3 regions of the Streptomyces sp. NPDC021562 genome follow, and region 3 is predicted to be linked to each of the others. Evidence: riboswitches for the same ligand, from Rfam matches in the RefSeq annotation. Region 3 holds a riboswitch; each other region holds the start of a gene.
What was found. A riboswitch is a leader RNA that binds a small molecule or an ion and turns the genes downstream of it on or off. The one in region 3 is predicted to bind thiamine pyrophosphate.
Positions count from the first base shown of each region.

Region 1: linked by a shared signal. The riboswitch ahead of thiC (phosphomethylpyrimidine synthase ThiC) and the one ahead of thiO (glycine oxidase ThiO) in region 3 are both predicted to bind thiamine pyrophosphate.
Region 2: linked by a shared signal. The riboswitch ahead of AB0G52_RS14560 (thiamine ABC transporter substrate-binding protein) and the one ahead of thiO (glycine oxidase ThiO) in region 3 are both predicted to bind thiamine pyrophosphate.

Region 1 is NZ_JBFACN010000002.1:166,449-174,421, forward strand. It holds gene AB0G52_RS03175 (LacI family DNA-binding transcriptional regulator) at 1-65, shown strand, start outside; gene AB0G52_RS03180 (metallophosphoesterase) at 321-1,409, shown strand; gene AB0G52_RS03185 (hypothetical protein) at 1,591-2,460, shown strand; gene thiC (phosphomethylpyrimidine synthase ThiC) at 2,534-4,336, opposite strand; TPP riboswitch at 4,329-4,506, opposite strand; gene AB0G52_RS03195 (YibE/F family protein) at 4,578-6,080, shown strand; gene AB0G52_RS03200 (SsgA family sporulation/cell division regulator) at 6,199-6,636, opposite strand; gene AB0G52_RS03205 (IclR family transcriptional regulator C-terminal domain-containing protein) at 6,735-7,523, opposite strand; gene AB0G52_RS03210 (DUF5326 family protein) at 7,736-7,948, opposite strand.
Region 2 is NZ_JBFACN010000008.1:105,723-113,695, forward strand. It holds gene AB0G52_RS14540 (Rossmann fold nucleotide-binding protein) at 1-1,009, shown strand, start outside; gene AB0G52_RS14545 (LAETG motif-containing sortase-dependent surface protein) at 1,168-1,887, shown strand; gene AB0G52_RS14550 (ABC transporter ATP-binding protein) at 1,978-3,003, opposite strand; gene AB0G52_RS14555 (iron ABC transporter permease) at 3,003-4,601, opposite strand; gene AB0G52_RS14560 (thiamine ABC transporter substrate-binding protein) at 4,640-5,707, opposite strand; TPP riboswitch at 5,788-5,895, opposite strand; gene rlmN (23S rRNA (adenine(2503)-C(2))-methyltransferase RlmN) at 5,920-7,026, opposite strand; gene AB0G52_RS14570 (hypothetical protein) at 7,196-7,489, opposite strand; gene AB0G52_RS14575 (hypothetical protein) at 7,551-7,973, shown strand, end outside.
Region 3 is NZ_JBFACN010000007.1:130,064-138,036, forward strand. It holds gene pknB (Stk1 family PASTA domain-containing Ser/Thr kinase) at 1-1,906, opposite strand, end outside; gene AB0G52_RS13105 (MarR family transcriptional regulator) at 2,039-2,521, shown strand; gene AB0G52_RS13110 (MarR family transcriptional regulator) at 2,518-2,955, shown strand; gene AB0G52_RS13115 (thiazole synthase) at 3,217-4,011, opposite strand; gene thiS (sulfur carrier protein ThiS) at 4,017-4,217, opposite strand; gene thiO (glycine oxidase ThiO) at 4,214-5,383, opposite strand; TPP riboswitch at 5,381-5,492, opposite strand; gene AB0G52_RS13130 (FAD-dependent oxidoreductase) at 5,626-6,864, shown strand; gene AB0G52_RS13135 (Rv2175c family DNA-binding protein) at 6,981-7,346, shown strand; gene thiE (thiamine phosphate synthase) at 7,387-7,973, shown strand, end outside.

The DNA.
Region 1 (7,973 bases), on a different contig from region 3:
CCTCTTCCCAGCGACGGGCGCCGCGCACCACGGTCAGCCCGCCGCGGGCGCCGGAGGAGGAGTAGCACGGACACGCGGAGGTACGGCCGGCTCACCTGCCTGCCGTCGGCGGACGGGGGACGGCAGGTGAACGGCCGACAGGCGAAGACCCTCCCAACCGGGGCGAAAGCCGCATCGGATCGGGGCCGCGCCCCGATTCACCACCCCTGGGTCATCACACGGCGCGACGGGCATTCCTATGATGGGCCCACGACACCGCGGGCCGCTGCGACCAGGCAGTCCGAACCGGTGCAGTTGCGGCGCGATGGTGGAGGGGTCTGATGACTCAGGGGGCCGGTCAGGGACCCGAGGTGGAGCGGACGGCGACGGTGCGCGACTTCCGGGTGCCCGCATACGTCAACGAGACCGGTCCGTACGTCCACGGCACCCACCCCGGTGAGGCCGCCCCGGTGCTCGACGATCCGTATCCCGAGGGCTACCCGGAGGAGTACACCCCGACCCAGCGCGACCTGCCGGTGATCAACCGCGGCGACACGCTCCAGCTGCCGGTCGAACCGGCCGCCGCCGCGGCCCCGCAGCCCGCGGACGGCCCCGGCCCGCTCTACGTCGTCGGCGACGTGCACGGCTACATCGACGAACTGCTCGCCGCACTGGCCGAGCAGGGCCTGATCGACGCCGACGGACACTGGTGCGCGGGCACCGCCCGGCTGTGGTTCCTCGGCGACTTCACCGACCGCGGCCCGGACGGCATCGGCGTCATCGACCTGGTGATGCGGCTGTCCGCCGAGGCGGCCGCGGCCGGCGGCTACTGCAAGGCCCTCATGGGCAACCACGAGCTGCTGCTGCTCGGTGCCAAGCGGTTCGGGGACACCCCCGTCAACTCCGGCGCCGGTACCGCCACCTTCCAGGCCGCGTGGCTGCTCAACGGCGGGCAGAAGACCGACATGGACCGGCTCCAGGACCACCACCTCCAGTGGATGGCGCGCCTGGACGCGGTGGAGGAGGTCGACGGCTACCTGCTGGTGCACTCGGACACCACCGCCTACCTCGACTACGGGGACTCGATCGAGGCCGTCAACGACACGATCCGCGAGACCATCACCCGTAATGACGCGGACGAGGTCTGGGATCTCTTCCGCAAGTTCACCAAGCGCTTCTCCTTCCGCGACGAGGGGGGTGCAGACGCCGTCCGTTCCCTTCTCGATACGTACGGAGGCACCCGCATCGTTCACGGGCACAGCCCGATTCCCTATCTGCTGGGCGAAGTCGGCTCCGAGGACGACGAAGAGGGCACCAGGCCCGTCGTGGAAGGACCGCACATCTACGCGGACGGACTGGCCATCGCCATGGACGGCGGAGTGACCATGGCCGGAAAACTGCTGGTGAGGCAACTCCCGCTGGACGTCTGAGCTTTCGGTACGCTGTTCTGTCCCTCCGGCGGCACACGCGGGCCACCCCCAATTTCCGGCAACCCCCTGTCACCGCGTGCCTTAACGGCTCTACCATCGGTTTATCCGTAGCAGGCTCCCCTCCGTTTCTGCCCGACGGTTCGCCGGCGTGCGAGCCACAAGCCCTACGGAGCATCGGGGGATGCACATGAACAGCGTTCCGCAGCACCTGCACAGCGAGGACCGCCAGGAATACGAGCGGATCCTCGATGAGGCGCTGCGCTCCGCCCCTCACCGTCCCGAACTGGCCGGTTCCGGTCGGCATTTGAACACCGAACAGCTGCGCACCATGGCGCTCAACGCCACCGCACTGATAGCGGCGGCCGCGGCGACCGAGTACCAGCACTATGTGAAGGTCCGCGAGGAACTGCGCAATCCGGCGCGGTCCACCCCGGCCCCCGTCCGGCAGCCGGACTCCGCCGAGTCGGCCGCGGGCGGGTCGCTGGGGCTCGCCACCACCCTCGGCGAAGCCGCCGAGACCACCGGCGCCGGAGGTTTCGCCCTCGCCCTGGTCCTGGCGCCCGTGCTCGCCGGCACCGCCGCCGCGATCTTCCTGCTCGTCGGCTACGTCCTGAAGATGCTGGACCCGGCCCCGGCGTTCGCCCAGACCATGCTCACCGCCGGCTGGGTGTTCGGCGCCGTGACCGCGGCCGCCATCCTCATGGCGGGCGCGGGGCTGCTCCTGACCGCACTGCGCAACAGCCCCTCGCTGGAGGCGGGTGCCTACGGCGAACCCGACGGCGAGGTGGCCAAGGCCCGACAGGCCTGGCGGGACGCCCTGCTGGAGCGAGGCATCCTGCCCTTCCTGCGGGAAGCGCTGGCCACTGACGCCGGTACGGCCGAACTGCGCCGTACAGCCCCGTCGGGCCCGGCGGGCCGGATGCCGCGCCTCGGCTACGACCGCCCCGGCTTCAGCACCGACGACGGCGCGGCTCCCGCCCCCCGCCCGAGCTTCAGCAGCCCGGACTACACCAGCCCGGACTTCGGAGGCCCGGAACACCAGCCGGAATAGCCCGGCCTGCGCCCCCACCCGGGGGCGCGGGCCGGACACGGCTCCGAGCCGGGCGAGCGCTCCCGGGCCGCCCTCAGTCGGCGATCGGCAGATACACCCGGTTCCCCGACGCCGCGAACTCCTTGGACTTCTGAGCCATCCCTTCCTCGATCTCGGCACGACTGCCACCGTGTTCGCGCCGGATGTCCTGCGAGATCTTCATCGAACAGAATTTCGGGCCGCACATGGAGCAGAAGTGGGCGGTCTTCGCCGGCTCCGCCGGGAGGGTCTCGTCGTGGAACTCGCGGGCCGTGACCGGGTCCAGGGCGAGGTTGAACTGGTCCTCCCACCGGAACTCGAAGCGGGCGTCGGACAGGGCGTCGTCCCATTCCTGCGCACCCGGGTGCCCCTTGGCGAGGTCGGCCGCGTGAGCCGCGATCTTGTACGTGATGACGCCCGTCTTCACGTCGTCCCGGTTGGGCAGACCCAGATGCTCCTTGGGTGTGACGTAGCAGAGCATCGCCGTGCCCCACCAGGCGATCATCGCGGCACCGATACCGGAGGTGATGTGGTCGTACGCCGGTGCGACGTCCGTGGTCAGCGGGCCGAGCGTATAGAACGGAGCTTCATCGCAGATCTCCTGCTGAAGGTCGATGTTCTCCTTGATCTTGTGCATCGGGACGTGGCCCGGGCCCTCGATCATGGTCTGTACGTTGAAACGCTTGGCGATCCGGTTGAGTTCCCCGAGCGTGCGGAGTTCCGCGAACTGTGCCTCGTCGTTGGCGTCCGCGATGGAGCCGGGGCGCAGGCCGTCCCCCAGCGAGTACGTGACGTCGTAGGCGGCGAGGATCTCGCAGAGTTCCTCGAAGTTCTCGTACAGAAACGATTCCTTGTGGTGTGCGAGGCACCAGGCCGCCATGATCGACCCGCCGCGCGAGACGATGCCGGTCTTGCGGTTCGCCGTGAGCGGGACGAACGGCAGCCGGACGCCCGCATGGACGGTCATGTAGTCCACGCCCTGCTCGGCCTGTTCGATGACCGTGTCCTTGTAGATCTCCCAGGTCAGCTCCTCGGCTCGGCCGTCCACCTTCTCCAGGGCCTGGTAGAGCGGCACCGTGCCGATGGGGACCGGGGAGTTGCGCAGCACCCACTCACGGGTGGTGTGGATGTTGCGGCCGGTGGAGAGGTCCATGACCGTGTCGGCGCCCCAGCGGGTCGCCCAGGTCATCTTCTCCACCTCCTCCTCGATGGAGGAGGTGACCGCCGAGTTGCCGATGTTGGCGTTGACCTTCACCAGGAACCGCTTGCCGATGATCATCGGCTCGATCTCCGGGTGGTTGACGTTCGCCGGCAGCACGGCCCGCCCCGCCGCGATCTCCGCACGGACGACCTCCGGCGCGACATTCTCCCGGATGGCCACGTACTCCATCTCGGGCGAGATCTCGCCGCGGCGCGCGTACGCGAGCTGGGTGACCGCCTCTCCGGCCCGGCCGCGGCGCGGCTGCCGCGGACGTCCCGGGAAGACCGCGTCCAGGTTGCGCAGACCGCCGCGCGGTGCGGTGTGCTTGATCCCGTCGTCCTCGGGACGGACCGGCCGCCCCGCGTACTCCTCGGTGTCACCGCGGGCGATGATCCAGTTCTCCCGCAACGGGGGAAGTCCCCGGCGGACGTCGGTCTCGACGAGCGGATCGGTGTACGGGCCCGAGGTGTCGTAGAGGGTCACCGACTGCCCGTTGGTGAGGTGCACTTGACGGACCGGCACGCGCAGGTCGGGGCGCGAGCCCTCGACATACCCCTTGTGCCAGCCCACGGACTTCCCCGCCCCCCGTGACGTTTCGCCCGTGGAAGGCTGTTCGTCCTGGTCGGAGGCAGGCGTGCGTGCGTCCTTGTTGGTCATGAGACCTACTCCCTACGCCGGCATTACCCGGTAACAGGTTCGGCGGTCGACGCAGCGGCTTCCGTCGAGCGGTGTTCCCTGTGGAAGTTCACTTGTTCCACGTGAAACATCGCGAATACGGAGATCAGCGCCCTCTCAGCCCGGTGCTCCGAGCTCCCGCGTGTGCAAAGGTGCCTCCACGCTAGCGTCAATTCGGGCGCGGTGAACAGGGGGCCTCTGCCGTTCTTGCGATGATCGGGCGGTGACCACGACACAGCGGCCCCCCTATCCGCCTCCTGACCCACGGCGCGGCGACGGCGCGGTAACGGGCGGCGGACCGGGCCAGGACGGCCGTGCTGCCGGTGCCGGACATGCTCACGCACACAGGTCCGGTCAGGAGCACGCTCATGACCACAGTCCTGATGAGACGGACGGTGCCCATCACGGCCATGGACACCGCGGCGCCGGCGGCGGGCACGGCCACTCGCACAGCCACGGTCCCGCGGCACCCGTCTCGAAGCATCTGCGCAAGGTCATCGCGGCGATCCTGATCCCCTTCACCGCCGCGGTGGTGGTCGGCCTGGTCGTGCTGTGGCCCGGCGGCGCTCCACCGCACGAGCGCACCGGTGTCGGTTTCGACCGGCAGACGCAGGCGGCCACGGTCGCCAAGGTCGTCTCGGTCAGCTGCAAGTCGGTCAACGCCTCGGGAGGCGGTTCGACCGGTGACCTCTCCACCGGCGACGGAGGGTCCGGCAAGCAGGAGGGCGGCGGCACCTGCAAGAAGGCCACGGTCCGGGTCGACACCGGCAAGGACAAGGGCCGTACCTTCACCGAGATCGTGCAGCCCGACCAGTCGCGGCAGTTGCACCAGGGCGAGAAGGTCGTGGTCGCCTACGAGCCCTCGGCACCGAAGGATCTGCAGTACTCGGTCACCGATGTGAACCGGAAGTTCCCGATGGCGTTGCTGGCCGGGATCTTCGCGCTCGCCGTCGTGGTGGTGGGCCGGCTGCGCGGGGTGATGGCGCTGGTCGCGCTGGCCGTCAGCTTCATGGTGCTGACCCTGTTCATCCTGCCGGCGATCCTGCAGGGCTCCAACCCGCTGCTGGTGGCGGTGGTCGGGTCGAGCGCCATCATGCTGATCGCTCTGTACATGTGTCATGGTCTGTCGGCCCGTACCTCGGTGGCGGTGCTCGGCACCCTGGTCTCGCTGTGCCTGATCGGCCTGCTCGGCTCCGAGTTCATCGACTGGGCCGCGCTCACCGGCAACACCGACGACAACACCGGGCTCATCCACGGCCTGTACCCGTCGATCGACATGAGCGGTCTGCTGCTGGCCGGCGTCATCATCGGTTCGCTGGGCGTGCTGGACGACGTGACGGTGACCCAGACGTCGGCCGTCTGGGAGCTGCACGAGGCCAACCCGACGATGGGCTGGCGCGGGCTGTACCGGGCGGGCATCCGCATCGGCCGCGACCACATCGCCTCCGTCGTCAACACCCTGGTGCTGGCCTACGCGGGTGCGGCGCTGCCGCTGCTGCTCCTCTTCTCCATCGCGCAGAGCAGCGTGACGACGGTCGCCAACAGTGAGCTGGTGGCCGAGGAGGTCGTGCGCACGCTGGTCGGCTCGATCGGCCTGGTGGCCTCGGTGCCGGTCACCACGCTGCTGGCAGCCCTGGTGGTGTCGGCCGACCGGCCGGGCACGGAGAGGGTCGTGCCCATGGAGACAGCGGCACGCGGCGGACGGGGGCGGCGCCGGAAGCGCTGACGGCGCCGCCCCGAAGCGCTTGCGGAGTCAGGAGAACACGCAGAAGCGTTCCTGCGTGTTCTCCTCGGGCTTCTCGTGCGGCTCGGGCGAAGAGTCCTGCCCCCGTTGCCACGACATCTCAGCCGGCGCTCTGCTCCTCGGCAAGGATGCGGTCCAGGGCTTCGTCCAGATGGGCGTCGAAATCGGCGAGCGCGCCTTCCTGGCCGAGCGGCACCAGCTTGTCCGTACGGTCGAGAAAGGCCACCAGCGGGGGTGCCGAGGAACGGAACATCGCCTGGTCGCATCCGACCTGAAGGCGGATCAGCACCTCACCCAGCACCTCGGAATCGGCCGGCGCGATGTGCACGTCGCCCTCGCCGCACGGCCGGCCCACCCCGTCGATCAGCAGCTCACGGCCGAAGGCCCAGGTCACCGGCGCGTCCCCGGGCAGATGAAAGGTGAGCCGCACGGCATACGGATCACAGGTCTCGTAGCGCAACTCCACGGGGATGCGGAAGGAGAGCTCCTCCGAGACGAGAAAGCTCATCATGACTTCTGCTTGTACGGACTCGCGCATCGCCTACCCCGTCATATGACGCCGACTGGCCGGGTTTACCCCTTTGATAGTGGTCAAATCTTGCTGAAAGTACACGGGAGATCACAAGGAGTGAGTTTTCAGATACTGATAGCGATGGCCAAAGAACCCAGGTGCCGTCCGACCTCGCTCTGCAGCTGCCGCGCCGCGGGCAGCAGCCGGTCGGCCTGGTGCAGCGGCAGCGAGATGGCCATGGTGGCGGCTGTGGTCCCCGCGGTGATGGGAATGGCCGCGCACACCGTCCCCAGCGTGTACTCCTGACGCTCGACGACCGGGTCCATCCGGCGGGTGCGCTCCAGCCTGCGCAGCAGCGTGTGGCTGTCACGCACCGTGTACGGGGTGAGCGTCTGCACGGGGTACCGGTCGAGATGGTCGCGGCGGGCGGCCTCGTCCAACTGGGAGAGCAGACACTGGCCGATGGCATGCGCATGGGCGGTCTCGCGGAAGTCCGCCCACTCCTCGACCGCCGGGGCAGCCGGGGAGTCGGAGACGCACACGACCTCGATCTCGCCGTCCCGGTACATCGCGTAATAGACCGGCACGCCGATCGCGTCCCGCCAGTGGGCGAGGGTGTCGGCGACCGCGCTGCGACGTTTCTGCTGCGCTCCGCTGCTGCTCAGCCGCTCGGCGGCCTCACCGAGGAAGAACAGGCCCTTGTCCCGGCGGAGATATCCCTCGTGTACGAGGGTGCGCAGCAGGTGGTAGGCGGTGGGCAGCGCGAGGCCGGTCTCGCGGGCCAGTTGTTTGGCGGGGGCGCCGTGTTCGTGCTCGGCGACACATTCCAGCAGACGCATGGCGCGCTGCACGGAGCCGATGAGAGTGGCCGAATGCGGCTGTGCGGGGTCGGCCTGGGTGGCCGGCCGCTGCACGGGGGGTGTGGTGGAGCTGCGTCGGGCGGGGGGTGGGCGGTGTTCCGTGGGTGCTGAGGCGGCGTCAAGCGTGGCCAAGAGTCGCTCCCGGAGCGCGAGGGGGTCAGCGACTCTAACCGTCTGTCGCCGCTTCCGGTCGGCCCGTTGGGGGAAACTTCCCTCGCCCGAGGGAACCGGTGATTCCTGTTACCGGCCACCGATTCCCCCGGTCCTCACCAGTCGCTCTTCGACGAGGAGTTCGACATGAACTTCCGCACGATGTAGATCAGGCCGCCGACCAGCGCCACGAAGATCAGCAGCTTGAAGAGCAGATAGGCCAGGAAGCCGACGATCGCGCCGATCAGGCCACCGAACACCACCAGTGCGATGACCGGCACCGCGATCCACTTCACCCACCACGGCAGACCCGTGAAGATCTCTCGCATTGCCCTGTCCTCAGCTTTCTCGTGC
Region 2 (7,973 bases), on a different contig from region 3:
GGCCGTCGATCTGACGGACCGTACGGACGTCCTGCTCGCCACCGACACCACCGGCGCCGTCTTCCTCGGCTGCCCGATGTCGGCCGAGGCCGCGGCCCGGGTCGGCGCGTCCGGCGCCCTGGTGTTCCCGCCGGTCCCGGACCTCCCCTTCGATCCGTACCGGGCCTTCGTCTACACCCCGGGAGAGTTGTTCGACTCGCTCGCCGAGGGTTACGAAGGGACCCCGGACGCACGGTCGTACGCCTGGTTCCAGGAGACGAAGGCGGACGGCGACATATTCGCCTCGATGCTCCGCTCGATCCACGACGACGCGGTCTCCGACGCGCTCGACGAACTCCTGGCCGAGGCCCGGGTGGTGGGGGTGATGGGCGGGCACGCGATGGCGCGCGGCACGGCGGAGTACGCCGGTGCCGCACGGCTCGGCCGGGAACTCGCGCGCGCCGGCCTGACCGTGGCGACCGGCGGTGGGCCGGGCGCGATGGAGGCGGCGAACCTGGGCGCCTACGCGGCCCCCTTCGAGGACGGGATGCTCGACGAGGCCCTGGAACTCCTCGCCAAGGTCCCGTCGTTCCGGCCCTCGGTCACCGACTGGGCGCGGGCCGCCTTCGAGGTCCGCGAGCGCTGGCCGGACGGCGGCTCCTCGGTGGGCATCCCGACCTGGTTCTACGGGCACGAGCCGCCGAACGCCTTCGCCGCGCACATCGCCAAGTACTTCGCCAACGCCACCCGCGAGGACGGCCTGCTGGCCCGCTCAAACGCCGGTGTGGTGTTCCTGCCGGGCGCGGCCGGGACCGTACAGGAGATCTTCGACAACGCGACGCCCAACTACTACGAGTCGCGGGGTGAGCCGACCCCGATGGTGCTCGTGGACGAGGCGCACTGGAGCGAGCGGCTGCCTGCCTGGCAGTTGCTGACCTCGCTGGCGCGGGAGCGGTCGATGGCGTCCCGTATCGGCCTCGTTGACCGGATCGAGCAGGCCGCAGAGGCGCTGAAACGTCTCGGCAGTTAACGACTGTGCAAAGTCAACACCCGTGGACCGCATATGCATTGACACTGCTTATGGAGCACTTATAGACCTGTGAGCCTCTTGGGGATGCTGATGCCTCATCTCGCCGTCGCGTCAACTCCCTTTTACCCCCCGCAGTTATGCACTCAGTAAGGACAAACGTGTCCATATCCCGCCGCAGTGCACGTCGTTCCGTGCGCATCCTGGGTGTCGCCTCCGCGTCGGCCGCACTGGCCCTGGGCGTCTCCAGCACCGCCTTCGCCTGCAACATCAAGGACTTCTCCGCCGAAGCCACCTGCGACGGCGCCAAGGGCGCCATCGTCGTCACGGACACTGACGCCACCGGCACGGCCGCCACCATCACCGTCTTCCTGGAGAACAACGGCGCCGACGCCAAGCAGGTCGGCAAGCAGACCGTCAAGGGCTCCAAGGCCGGCGAGAAGATCACCTTCTCCGAGGACTGGGCCCCCAACGCGACGTACCGCGTCCGCGTCAAGGTCGACAGCGGCAGGACCCAGATCGACACGGACATCACGCCGAACCTGACGACCCCGTCGACGGCGTGCGCGTCCGAGGAGAGCGCCAGCCCGTCGCCGTCGGCGTCGCAGTCGGAGTCGGCCACCCCGTCCCCGTCGGCGTCCGCGTCCACCCCCGCCGAGTCGGATTCCCCCACCCCGTCGGCCACCGAGAGCGGCAGCACCGCTCCGGCCGGTTCGTCGGACAACGCCCCGTCCCCGGCGGTCGGTGAGTCGAACCTCGCCGAGACCGGTGCCAACTCCAACACCGGCCTGATCGCCGGTGTCGCCGGCGCGCTGGTCGTGGTCGGCGGCGGAGCCGTCTGGTTCGGCATGCGCCGTCGCGGCGCGCACAGCGGGGACTGACCGCGCCCGACACCCGTACCGCACCGAGGCCCGTCCCCGTTCCCCCGGGGACGGGCCTCGGTCGCTGCCGAGGGTCGTGCCGGAGGGCGCTCAGTCCAGTACGACGGTCTCCGTCGCGTCGAACGCGACGCCCACCGTCTCTCCGGTCGCCGGTGCCGCCCTGAGCGCGCAGGCCGCCTCCAGGCGGGGGCCGCCGTCCTCGGGCTGGAGGTGGACGGTGACGTGGGTGCCCTGGAAGGTCCGGGCGGTCACCGTGCAGGGCAGTCCCGCCGCGGCGGCGACGAGCCGGACGCCCGCCGGCCGCACCAGCAGCGACCGTGCCCCCTGCCCCGAGCCCTCCGGCACCGGCAGCTTGCCCCACGGGGTCACCGCGGCGGCGCCCTCGACTGTCGCCCGGACCACGTTGCCGAAGCCGAGGAAGCGGGCCACGAACTCGTCGGCCGGCCGCTGCCACACCTCCAGTGGCGTGCCTGACTGGGCGATCCGCCCGTCCCGCATCACCACCACCCGGTCGGCCAGCGCGAAGGCCTCGCCCTGGTCGTGCGTCACGGCGAGCACCGTTGTGCCCAGCCGCCCGAACAACTCGCGGAGTTCCACCACCAGCCGGTCCCGCAGGGAGCGGTCGAGCTGCCCCAGCGGTTCGTCGAGCATCAGCAGTCGCGGCCGGGGTGCCAGCGCCCGGGCGAGCGCCACCCGCTGCTGCTCGCCGCCGGACAGCCCGGCCACCGCCCGCCGCGCGGCGCCCGGCAGCCCCACCAGCTCCAGCAGCTCGGCCACCCGCGCGGCCCGCTGTTCCGTCCCGGCCCCCCGCATCCGGAGCCCGAAGGCCACGTTCTCGCCCACGTCCCGCTGCGGGAACAGCTGGTGGTCCTGGAACATCAGCCCGACCCCCCGCCGGTGCGCCGGTACCCGTGCCTGGTCCTGGCCGTCGAGCAACACCCGCCCCGCACCGAGCGGTTGCAGCCCCGCCACCGCCCGCAGCAGGGTCGACTTGCCGCTTCCGCTGGGCCCGAGGACACACACCACCTCGTGCTCGGCGACCGCCAGGTCCACCGTGTCGAGCACGGCGCGCGCACCGAACCGCACGGTCGCCGCGTCCAGTTCGAGAAGCGGCATCAGAACTCCGCCGTCCGGTCGGTCCGCAGCCGTTCGAGGACCAGCAAGGCCACCGCGCACACCACCATCAGAATCGTCGAAAGAGCCATCGCCTGGCCGTAGTTGAGATCACCGGGCCGGGACAGCAGCCGGGCCACCGCGACCGGCAACGTCGGGTTGTCGGGCCGGGCGATGAACACGGTCGCCCCGAACTCGCCCAGCGACACCGCGAAGGCGAACCCGGTCGCGACCAGCAGCGCCCGCCGCACCAGCGGCAGGTCGACCTCCCGCCACACCCGCCACGGCGAGGCGCCGAGCACGGCCGCCGCCTCCCGGAGCCGCTCGTCCACGGCCCGCAGCACCGGGAGCATGGTCCGCACCACGAAGGGGACGCCGACCAGCGCCTGCGCGAGCGGGACCAGGATCCAGGACTGCCGCAGGTCCAGCGGCGGCTTGTCCAGCGCGATCAGGAACCCGAAGCCGACGGTCACCGCGGACACTCCGAGCGGCAGCATCAGCAGCGCGTCGAACCCCCGTGCCAGCCGTCCCGCGTCCCGCCGGGCCAGCGCGGCGGCGGCCAGTGCGCCGATCAGCACCGCGACGGCGGTGGCGGCGGCCGCGTACTCCAGCGAGTTCACGACCGACTCGATCGGCGCGACCAGGAAGGTGCCGCCGTCGGCGTCGCCCAGCGCCCGGTAGTAGCCGAGACCGCCGTCGAGCGACCGCCGTACCAGGACGGCCAGCGGCAGGAGGAGGAGTACGGCGATGGTTCCGAGGACCCCGGCGAGCAGCGCCCACTGGCCGGCCCCGCGCGGCCGGCGTGCCGTCACCGACGGGTCCACCAGCCGCAGCGCGCTCTCCCGGCGCCGTACCGTCCACGCGTGCACGGCGAGGATCGCGCCGACCGCGGCGAACTGGACGATCGTGAGGACGGCGGCCGTGGCGAGGTCGAAGATCTCGGAGGTCTGCCGGTAGATCTCCACTTCGAGGGTGGCGAAGGTGGGCCCGCCGAGGATCTGCACCACGCCGAAGGAGGTGAAGGTGAACAGGAAGACCATCAGCGCGGCGGCCGCCACGGCGGGCGCGAGCGCGGGCAGGGTGACCTTGCGCCAGGCGGCCGCCGGCGAGACGCCGAGCATCCGTGCCGCCTCCTCCTGGCGGGGGTCGAGTTGGGACCACAGGCCGCCCACGGTCCGTACGACCACCGCGTAGTTGAAGAAGACGTGCGCCAGCAGGATGGCCCAGACGGTGGTGTCGAGCCGTACGCCCCACCACTCCTCCAGCAGACCGCCCCGCCCGACGAGCGCGAGGAAGGCGGTCCCCACCACGACCGTCGGCAGGACGAAGGGGACCGTCACGACGGCCCGCAGCACCTGCTTGCCGGGGAAGTCGAGGCGGGCGAAGACATAGGCCGCGGGCAGCGCCACCAGCAGGGTGAGCGCGGTCGAGGCGAGCGCCTGCCAGGTGGTGAACCACAGCACGTGCCGGATGTCGGACTGCCCGACGACCTCGGCGATCCGGCCGAACCGCCAGCCGCCGTCGGTCTTCAGGCCCCGGGCGACGATCGCCGCGACCGGCCAGGCGAAGAAGACCGCGAAGAACGCGACGGGCACGAGCAGCAGCCCGAGCCGCGCCGCGGCCGCCCGCCGGCCGGCGGTCACTTCAGTACGAGTGACGTCCACGTCTTGACCCACTGGTCACGGTTGGCGGCGATCTTGTCGGGCGCCATGGTCTCGGGGTCCGGGGCGGCTGGACCGTACTCGGTGAACTCGTGGGGCACCGCGGCCCCCTTGACCACCGGGTACACGAACATGTTGAGCGGCATGTCCTGCTGGAACTCCTTGGAGACCAGGAAGTCGATGAGCGCCTTGCCGCCCTTGGTGTTCCCGGCGTTGCTCAGCAGTCCGGCGAACTCGATCTGCCGGAAGCAGGTTCCGGTGGCTACACCGGTGGGGGCGGTGCTGGGCTTCGGGTCGGCGTAGATCACCTCGGCGGGCGGCGAGGAGGCGTACGACACGACGAGCGGCCGGTCGCCCTTGGCCTTCTTGCCGCCGGCCGAGCCGGAGAACTCCTCGTTGTAGGCCTGCTCCCAGCCGTCGACGACCTTCACGCCGTTGGCCTTGAGCTTCTTCCAGTAGTCCGGCCAGCCGCCGTCCCCGTACCGGGCGGCGGAGCCCAGCAGGAACCCGAGGCCAGGCGAGGAGGTGGCGGCGTTCTCCGTGACCAGGAGGTTCTTGTACTGCGGCTTGACGAGATCGGCGTACGACGTGGGCGGCGTCAGCTTGTGCTCGCTGAAGTACGCCTTGTCGTAGTTCACGCAGATGTCGCCGTAGTCGATGGGCGTCACCCGGTGCTTGCCGGCGTCGAGCTGGTACGCCGTGCCGACCTGGTCCAGGCCCTTGGCCTCGTACGGCTGGAACAACCCGTTGTCGAGAGCCCTGGACAGCAGGGTGTTGTCGACGCCGAAGAAGACGTCGCCCTGGGGGTTGTCCTTGGTCAGGATCGCCTTGTTGACGGCCTGTCCGGCGTCGCCGTCCTTGAGGACCTTCACCTGGTAGCCGGACTGCTTCTCGAAGTCCTTGAGCACGTTCTTGGAGACGGCCCACGAGTCGTGGCTGACCAGGGTGACGGTCCTGGAGTCGGCTCCGGTGCCCGAGGACGAGCACGCGGACAGCGTGACGAGACCGAGCGCGGCGGCCGCGGCCACGAGGGTTCTGGTGTGCACTGGTGTTTTCCTCCTGGGGTGGACCAGGAAGAGACGCGGCCCTGCCCGTGAGCACGGGGCTCGCGGGCAGGGCGCAACAGCTTGAGTGATGACCGAACTTCCTACCCAGAATGACCTGGGCGAGGTTCAGAGGGTCTGCGGCCCGATTGCCGCACTCTCAGCGCTGTGGCGCTCCCCTGTCGGAATATGAAGATGTACCTGCGGCCCTCAGATTACCGCTCGGTGGCCGCGAGCTGGCCACAGGCCCCGTCGATCTCCTGACCACGGGTGTCCCGGATGGTGACGGGCACCCCGTGCGCGGCGATCGCCTCGACGAACGCCTTCTCGTCCTCGGGCCGCGAGGCGGTCCACTTGGAGCCCGGGGTGGGGTTCAGCGGGATGAGGTTGACGTGCACGGGCTTGCCCTTGAGCAGCCGGCCGAGCCGGTCACCGCGCCATGCCTGGTCGTTGATGTCCCGGATGAGCGCGTACTCGATGGACAGCCGGCGGCCGCTCTTCTCGGCGTACTCGAATCCGGCGTCGAGGACCTCGCGGACCTTCCACCGGGTGTTGACCGGGACGAGGGTGTCGCGCAGTTCGTCGTCGGGGGCGTGCAGGGAGATCGCGAGCCGGCACTTGAAGCCCTCGTCGGCGAACCGGTGGATGGCCGGGACGAGTCCGACGGTGGACACGGTGATCCCGCGCTGCGAGAGGCCGAGCCCGTCGGGCGCCGGGTCGGTCAGCGCCCGGATGGCGCCGACCACCCGCTTGTAGTTGGCGAGCGGTTCGCCCATCCCCATGAAGACGATGTTGGAGAGCCGCGCCGGTCCCCCGGGGACGTCCCCGTCCCGCAGCGCCCGCATACCGTCGACGATCTGGTGGACGATCTCCGCGGTGGACAGGTTCCGGTCCAGGCCCGCCTGCCCGGTCGCGCAGAACGGGCAGTTCATCCCGCACCCCGCCTGCGAGCTGATGCACATGGTCACCCGGTCCGGGTAGCGCATCAGCACCGACTCGACGAGCGTGCCGTCGAACAGCCGCCACAGCGTCTTGCGGGTGGTGCCCTCGTCCGTGGACAGATGCCGTACGACGGTCATCAGCTCCGGGAACAGGGCCTCCCGCAGCTTGTCCCGGGAGCCGGCCGGGATGTCCGTCCACTGCTCGGGGTCGTGCGTGTACCGCGCGAAGTAGTGCTGCGAGAGCTGCTTGGCACGGAACGGCTTCTCCCCGGCCTCGGCCACCGCGTCCTTGCGCTCGGCGGGCGAGAGATCGGCGAGATGCCGCGGCGGCTTCTTGGCTCCGCGCGGGGCGACGAAAGTGAGTTCTCCGGGCTTGGGCATGGTGGTACCAGTGTCGCAGATCGACTCTGGTAGCCCAGGCCAGAGCGGGGTGGGGGTGGTCACCCGTAGGCACCGACTGTCAGCGTTGGTCGACCTCGGACGGCCCAGGGACGGCCCAGGAGTCGATCAGCCGTCGCCGTAGGCGCCCAGGTGGCGGTGCCACGGCCCGTCATCCCATCTCCGCTGGAGCAACCGGGAGCCGTTCCCTGTACGGCCATGTAAAGGTGCGGTCGGGTTCGAGATGGGCGTCGCCCCAGTGAATGGCATGGATGCCGTTCTCGGCGTCAGCCGTGAAGAACACACAGACGAGCCTGGTGGAAGCTCCCAGCTCCTCGAACGCTTCGCGCAGCCCCAGGTACTCCTCGGTCATCAGGTCCTCACCGACGTCGAAGAGGGTCTCCGGAGGCTGCGGCCCGTGCGCCCGGAACAGCCGTTGCCGCGTGGGCGACGCGTTGGCGGGCAAACGGGCCCGGTCCAGTGGCCTGGGCCTGTCCGCGTAGCGAAAGGGAAAGAGTGCGTGATCGTTGATTGTGGACGTCGGTGCTGGATGCGGTCTCCGTCCGGGCGAGATCGTGGGACTGGCTGAGGATGCACTCGATTTTGACGGCGGTCTCATCCGAGTGCTGCGGCAAGTGAAGCTGATCCGAGGCAAGGTCGTGGTCGCTCCGAAGGTGTCGGCCCGTCTACTGGCCCAGCAACGTCAACTTCCAGGAATGGAAGCCTCTCTTGTGTCAGCTGGGTTGATCGCGGCAGCCGGGGAGGACGGCAAGTACGAGTCAGCTTGTGAGCACGGCATGCACGCCCTGCGGAACTTCTACGCCTCGCTGCTGCTAGATGCCGTCGAGTCAGGAGCGTACGCGGAAGGCAGTCGACCGCGTGTTCCTGCTGGCACAGCCGGGCACGCGCGAGGAATGACCTCTTCTTATGCGGCAGCGGTTCAACTGGCA
Region 3 (7,973 bases):
TGATCGTCGACCCCTTGGGCGCCTGCTCCCCGGCGGCCACCGACTGCTTCTTCACCGTGTTCCCGAACAGCCCGAGCAGCCCGCGGTCCTCCTTGACCTGGAAGCCGGACTGCTCCAGCAGCTTCTCCGCGTCGTCCACGCCGGCCCCGACCACGTTCGGCACCTCCACCATCTCCGGGCCCTTGGACAGCGTCAGCGTGACCGTGTCGCCCTCCGCGAGCTGGGCGTCACCCGCCGGGGTCTGCCGGGCGACCTGTCCCTGGTCGTACTCGGAGTTGACCTCGGTCGCGGAGACCGTGACCTTCAGCCCGGCCTGCCGGAGCTCCTGGCGGGCCTCGTCCAGGTCGTCGCCCGTGACGTCCGGCACGTCGACCGGCGAGCCCTTGCTGACGACGAGCGCGATCGCCGCCCCGGCGTGCCGCTTGCTCCCGGCACCCGGGTCCGTGCTGATCACCGAGCCCTTGGGCACGCTGTCGCTGAACTCCCGCGTCACCATGCCCGCCGCCAGTCCGTCCGCCTTCAGCAGCGCCCTGGCCCCGGCCAGTGTCCGGCCCTGCACGTCCGGCACGTTCACGGTCTCGGGACCGTCGGAGATGGTGAGCGTCACCGAGTCGTTGCTGCGGATCCGCGCACCCGCCGCCGGGTCGGTGCTGATCACCGTGCCCCGCCGCACCGTGTCGCTGTAGGCGTGCTCGACCGCCTTGACGTCGAGCCCCGCCCCCTTCAGCCGGGCGGTGGCCTGCGCCTCGGTCTTCGACAGCAGCGGCGGGACCCTGGTGAACTGCCCGGAGTTGATGTACCAGACGCCGGCGCCGACACCGAGGACGAGCAGGACGGCGACGACCAGCGCGACCGGCCCGCGTCGCGCGCGCCGCCCGCCGCGCCGCCGCTCCGGCACCGGCTCCGCCTCGAACCGGCTGGTCCGCAGCACGCCGTCGGCGTCCTCGTCGACCGGCAGCGGACGGGGCACCGTGAGCGACCGGGGTATGACACTGGTCCGGTCCTCGGCGATGTCGTGCCCGGCCGCCAGCGCCTGCGGCGGCACGGCGTCCAGCTGCGCGTCGGTGAGCGCGGCCCGCGCCTCCAGCACCACCGCCAGCAGGGCGACCGCGTCGTGCGGCCGGGCGCCGGGATCGCGGGCGGTCCCGAGGGCGGTCAGCTCGTCCAGCTCGGGGGCGAGACCCGGTACGGCGGCGGACGGCCGCGGCACGTCCTCGTGGAGGTGCTTGTAGAGGACGACCGCGGGCGAGTCCCCGTCGTGCGGCTTCTCCCCGGTGAGCATCTCGTAGAGCACCACACCGCACGCGTACACGTCGACGCGCGGATCGGCGGACCCGTGCTCGACCTGCTCGGGCGCGAGGTAGGCGACGGTCCCGAGGACGGCCCCCGTCGTACTGGTGACCGAGCCCACGGAGCGGACCAGTCCGAAGTCGGCGACCTTGACCCGGCCGTCGTCCCCTATCAGCACGTTCTCGGGCTTCATGTCCCGGTGCACGAAGCCGGCCCGGTGCGCGGCGCCCAGCGCGGCGAGCACCGGCTCCAGGATGTCCAGCGCGGCGCGCGGCTGCAGGGCGCCGCGCTCGCGCAGCACGTCCCGCAGGGTGCAGCCGGCGATGTACTCCATCGCGAGGTACACGTACGTGCCGTCGGTGCCCTGGTCGAAGACCTGGACCACGTTCGGGTGGGCCAGCCGGGCGACGGACTTGGCCTCCCGGATGAACCGCTCGACGAACGACCCGTCCGCGGCGAGGGCCGGGTGCATCACTTTCAGCGCGAGCACGCGGTCCAGCCGGACGTCCAGGGCCCGGTAGACCGTGGCCATCCCGCCGACGGCGATCCGCGCGTCGACGCGATAGCGGCCGTCGAGCACCTGCCCGACAAGGGGGTCCTGAAGGGTCGTATCCACCCCGTGAGTGTACGAGCCCGCACCGATCGCCCCACTGGTGAGACCGCTTTCCCGGGCGGACTGCAGCGGAGCTGTGACGCTCGCCGGCGAAAACAGTAGCCATGGATATAGTAGCCATGTACTGTATCTGCCATGAGTGAGACAGCCGAGGGCGCCACGGCCGGATTCCTGGTCTGGCGCCTGTCGATGAAGTGGCGGGTGGCCGTCGACCGGGCGGTCGCGCCGCTGGGTCTGACCCACGCCCAGTACGCGGTGCTGGCGTCCCTGTACGGCATGAGCCGCACCGGGGAGCGGCCCAGCCAGCGCCGCCTCGCCGACCACACCGGACTGGAGCCGCTGTACGTCTCGAAGCTCGCCCGCGCCCTGGAGGCCGCCGGACTCCTCGCCCGCACCCGCGACCCCGGCGACCCGCGGGCCATGCAGCTGACGCTCACCGAGCAGGGGCGCGCTGTCACGCGGCGGGCGATCGCCGTGGTCCAGGGCCTGCTGGACCAGATGCTGGAGCCGCTCGGGGGGCAGCACGGCCCGCGCGCCCGACAGCTCACCCAGGACCTGGTGACCCTGCTCGACGCCCCTCTTGATCCGCACACCGAGCACGAGAAGGAGCAGCCATGACCACCACCGCACCCACCCTCGACGCCCGCGTCATCGCCCTGGCCCACCACGCCCCGCGCGCCCTCCTGGAGGGCGTCCTGACCCGCTACGGCATCACCTTCCACCAGAGCGTCACGCTCCGCGCGGCCGTGGTCGCCGGTGACTCCGCCGGCCGTGACGACCTCGTCGCCCAGGTCACCGGCGCGCTGAAGACCGACGAGGCGACCGTGCACGGCGTGATCGAGGAGCTGACGGCCGCGGAGCTGCTGGCGGCGGACGCGTCCCGGCTCCGCGTCACCGACACCGGCCGCGAGCTGTACGAGCGCACCGCCGCCGAGAGCGCGAAGATCGCCGCCCACCTGTACGCCGGCATCCCGAAGGAGGACCTGGCGACGGCGGGCCGCGTCCTGACCCTGATCACGGACCGAGCCAACACAGAACTCACCCGCCCCTGACCCACCCTGCCACCCGGGCGCTCCCGCCCGGGACGCCCCCATCCGGGATGCTCCCGCCCCGGGGCGCTCCGTCCGGGGACGCTCGCGCCCCGAGACGTCCCCGCCGCCGGTCGCCCCGGTCCCGAGGCGGCGCTGCCGCCTCGATCTCCCGCTGTCCGCGGCCGCCGACGGTGCTTTGCCCCCGCGGGAGGGGTTCACCTTTTCGGTGAACGGTTTCGGGTGGTGCGTGGGCGGGAGAGCGGGGGCGGGAGCGGGCCGGGGTCAGAACGCCGGGCGCTCCGGGTCGAGCACCGCCAGGCCCTCCGCAGGAGAGGACGCCTCGGCGAAGTAGCGCCGGGGAATGCGCCCCGCCAGCCGGGCCAGCCGCCCCGCCTCCACCCCGGCCCGCATGGCCAGGGCCATCCGCTCGGGATCCCGCGCCCGCGTCACGGCCGACGCCAGCATCACCCCCGCACACCCCAGCTCCATCGCGAGCGCCACGTCGGACGCCGTACCGGCCCCCGCGTCCAGGATCACCGGCACGCGCGCGTGCTCCACGATCAGCTGGAAGTTGTGCGGGTTGCGGATCCCGAGCCCCGACCCGATCGGCGACCCCAGCGGCATCACCGCCGCGCACCCCACGTCCTCCAGCCGCCGCGCCAGCACCGGATCGTCGTTGGTGTACGGCAGCACCGTGAACCCGTCGTCCACCAGCGTCTCCGCCGCGTCCAGCAGCTCCACCGGATCCGGCAGCAGCGTCCGCTCGTCGGCGATGACCTCCAGTTTCACCAGCGAGGTCCCCAGCGCCTCCCGCGCCAGCCGGGCGGTCAGCACCGCCTCCCCGGCGGTGAAGCACCCCGCCGTGTTCGGCAGCACCCGGACCCCCAGCCGTTCGAGCACCGACAGCACGGAACCCCGTACCCCGGGATCCACCCGTCGCATCGCGACCGTGGTCAGCTCCGTCCCGGACGCGACGAGCGCCCGCTCCAGCACCTCCAGGCTGGGCGCACCCCCGGTACCCATGATCAACCGGGAGGAGAAGGTCGTACCCCCGAGCACGAACGGATCGTCGGCCACGGCGCTCAGCCTCCCTGCACGGCGGTCAGGACTTCCACCCGGTCGCCCTCGGCGAGGCCCGTCGCCGGCCACTGCGCGCGCGGTACGACGGTCTCGTTGACGGCCGCGGCCACCCCGGACGGCGCGGCCGTCAGGGACTTCACGAGCGTGTCGAGAGCGGTGCCCGGGGCGATCTCCCGGCGCTCCCCGTTGACGGAGATGTTCATGCGGTCTGCTCCACGAGTACGTCGAGAACGGGGCCGAAGCGCCGCGGCGAGAACGGACGGGCCTCCGCGGGCGGCTCGCCGCCGGCCAGCAGCTCCGCCATCACGTCCCCCGTGACCGGCGTGAGCAGCACCCCGTTGCGGTAGTGCCCGGTGGCGAGCAGCAGCCCGTCGAGGCGGGTCGGACCGAGCAGCGGCGCGTTGTCGGGGGAGCCGGGGCGCAGCCCGGCCCGGGTCTCGGTCAGCGGCAGTTCGGTGATGCCGGGAACCAGCTCGTGGGCGTCCCGCAGCAGCTCGTAGACACCGCCCGCCGTGACGGTCGTGTCCCAGCCCAGCTCCTCGCTGGTCGCGCCGACGACCAGCTCGCCGTTCTCCCTGGGCACCAGGTAGACACTGCCGCCGCGCACCACGGCCCGCACGGTCCGGCTGAGGAACGGCGCGTGGCGCGGGGGCACCGTCAGCCGCAGCACCTGCCCCTTCACGGGCCGTACCGGCGGCAGCACGTCGTCGGGCACCCCGGCCAGCCGCCCGCTCAGGCTCCCGCCCGCCAGCACCACCTGCCCGGCGCCCAGCGTCCGTCCCGCGCGCGTGACGACGCCGGCCGCCCGCTCCCGTACGACGTCCAGCCGCTCGGCCCAGTCGCGGTGGAAGGCCACCCCGGCCCGCTCGCACGCCGTGACCAGGGCGGCGGCCAGCCGCCGCGGGTCGATCTGGTGGTCGCCGTCTACCCGCAGCCCGCCGCGCACCCCGGGCGCCAGCATCGGCTCCAGGCGCCGGCACTCCCGCCCGGACAGCCACTCCGAGTCCAGCCCCGACTGCCGCTGCAGGGCGTGCAGTTCCCGCAGGTGGGCGCGGTCGTCGGCGTCGAGGGCGACCGCGAGCGTGCCGCAGCGCCGGTAGCCGAGGTCCTGGCCGGTCAGCTCGGTCAGCTCGGCGGCGAAGCCGGGATAACGGCGGGCGGAGGCCAGGTTGAGCCCCAGCAGGGTCTGCTCGCCGTGGTGCAGCTCGGTGACCGCGGCCAGCATCCCCGCCGCGACCTGCGCGGCCCCGCCGCCGGGCGCCGGGTCGACCACGGTGGTGGCGAGCCCGCGCTGCGCCGCCCGCCAGGCCGTGACCAGGCCGATGATCCCGCCCCCGATGACGAGGACGTCGGACGTACGTGAGGACATGGGCGTCCAGCCCCTCCCTTCGCCGGCATGACCCGGATCAGGTTCGTACGGTCGGAGGCCGCCAGCCTCCCTCTCAGCCCGGTACGTCCGGGCTCCCGCGTGTGCTTGTACGTCCGCCACCCTAGCCCGAGTCGTCCGGCGCGGTAAGGACGCCCTCGCCGGGCGCTGTGCAACAGGTCACGCGGCATGCCCCCTGACTGACTCTTTGTCAGTTGTCTATCGTTCTTGTCCATGGTGATCAGGTGAGCGGGCAGACGCAGCGACAGGGCACGTCACAGGAGCGGCGCGTGGTCGTCGTGGGCGCGGGCATGGCCGGGGTGCAGACCGCCGTCGCCCTGCGCGAGCGGGGTTTCACCGGCACGGTCACGCTGATCGGCGCCGAGCCGCACCAGCCGTACGACCGGCCGCCGCTCTCCAAGGCCGTGCTGCTCGGCAAGGCGGAGGGCTCGGCCTTCGAGGTCGACTTCGAGGCGCTCGGCATCGAGCTGGCGCTGGGCCGCGAGGCGGTCGGCGTGCGCACCGCCGACCACGAGCTGGACACCGAGGCGGGACCGGTGCCGTACGACGTCCTGGTGCTCGCGACCGGCGCCGAGCCGATCAGGCTGCCCGGCACCGAGGGGGTGCCCGGCGTCCACCTGCTGCGCACCCTGGACGACGCCGAGCGGCTGCGGCCGGTGCTCGCCCGGCAGCACGACATCGTGGTGGTCGGCGCGGGCTGGATCGGCGCCGAGTTCGCCACCGCCGCGCGTGCCGCCGGCTGCGCGGTGACCGTCGTGGAGGCCGCCGGCCTGCCGCTCGCGGGAGCCCTGCCCGCCGACGTCGCCGCGCCGATGACCGCCTGGTACGCCGAGAGCGGCACCGAACTGCGCACGCACGCGCGCGTGGCGCGCGTCGAACCCGGCGCGGTGGTCCTCGACGACGGCGCGCGGGTCCCCGCGGGCGCCGTCGTGGTCGGCATCGGCGCCCGCCCCGCCACCGGCTGGCTGGCCGGCTCCGGCATCGAACTGGGCGCCCACGGCGACGTGGTCGCCGACGACCGCCTGCGCACCGGCGCGCCGGACGTCTACGCCGTCGGCGACTGCGCGTCCTTCCCGTCCGGCCGCTACGGCGAACGCCTGCTGATCCACCACTGGGACAACGCCCTCCAGGGCCCGCGCACGGTCGCCGCCAACATCCTCGGCGAGTCCGACGCCGTCTACGACCCGGTGCCGTACTTCTGGTCCGAGCAGTTCGGCCGCTTCGTCCAGTACGCGGGCCACCACGCGTCCGCCGACCGGATGGTCTGGCGCGGTGACCCGACGGGCCCGGCCTGGAGCGTCTGCTGGCTGCGCGACGACCGCCTGGCAGCCCTCCTCGCGGTGGGCCGCCCCCGGGACCTGGCACAAGGGCGACGGCTGATCGAGGCGGGCACCCGAATGGCCCCGGAGGCCCTGTCAGACCCCGCCCGCCCCTTGAAAGACGCGACCGCAGCGCCCCGTTAGGGGCGCGGGACCGTGACGTGTGCGGCTCCGCCACGTGGGCGCGACACGCCACGACCGTGCCGCACCCGGACGACTACCGATCGCACCCCACCCGGCGGAGCGCCTACCCTGGACCCGTGACCGAGATTGACGCAAACATCGATGCTCTCGTCCCCGCCTGGCTCACCCTCCCCGACATCGCGGAGATGCTCGACGTCGAGGTGACCCGCGTGCGGCAGCTGGTCAAGGAGGGCCAGCTCATCGCCGTCCGCCGCGGTGAGAACAGGGCACTGCACGTCCCCGCCGCCTTCATCGACGGGAACAAGGTCGTCAAGGGCCTGGCCGGCACCCTGACGCTGCTGCGGGACGACGGCTTCAACGACGAAGAGATGCTGGAGTGGCTCTTCACCCCGGACGAGACCCTGCCCGGCACCCCCGCGCAGGCGCTCAGCGAGAATCGCGGCACGGAGGTGAAGCGTCGCGCCCAGGCGCTCGCCGTCTGAGCGACCGGCAACCGGCAACGACACCACGGGGGACCCGACGATGACCGACACCGCCCGCGCCCGGCTGGCCGACGCCCGCCTCTACCTGTGCACGGACGCCCGGAAGGAGCAGGGCGACCTCGCCGAGTTCCTGGACGCGGTGCTGGCGGGCGGTGTCGACGTCGTGCAGCTGCGGGACAAGGGCATGGAGGCCGCCGAGGAGCTGGCGCACCTCGCCGTCCTGGCCGAGGCCTGCGCCCGGCACGGCAAGCTGCTCGCGGTCAACGACCGCGCCGACGTGGCCCACGCCGCCGACGCCGACGTGCTCCACCTCGGCCAGGGCGACCTGCCGGTCGCGGCCGCCCGCGCGATCCTCGGCCCGGACGTCCTCGTCGGCCGCTCCACGCACACCGAGGCGGAGGCCGCCGCGGCGGCCGTCCAGGACGGCGTGGACTACTTCTGCACCGGCCCCTGCTGGCCCACCCCCACCAAGCCCGGCCGGCCTGCCCCGGGGCTCGACCTGGTGCGGTACACCGCGGCCCTGGGCACCGAGCGCCCCTGGTTCGCCATCGGCGGCATCGACCTGGGCAACCTCGACCAGGTGCTGGAGGCGGGCGCCCGCCGCGTGGTGGTCGTCCGCGCGCTCAC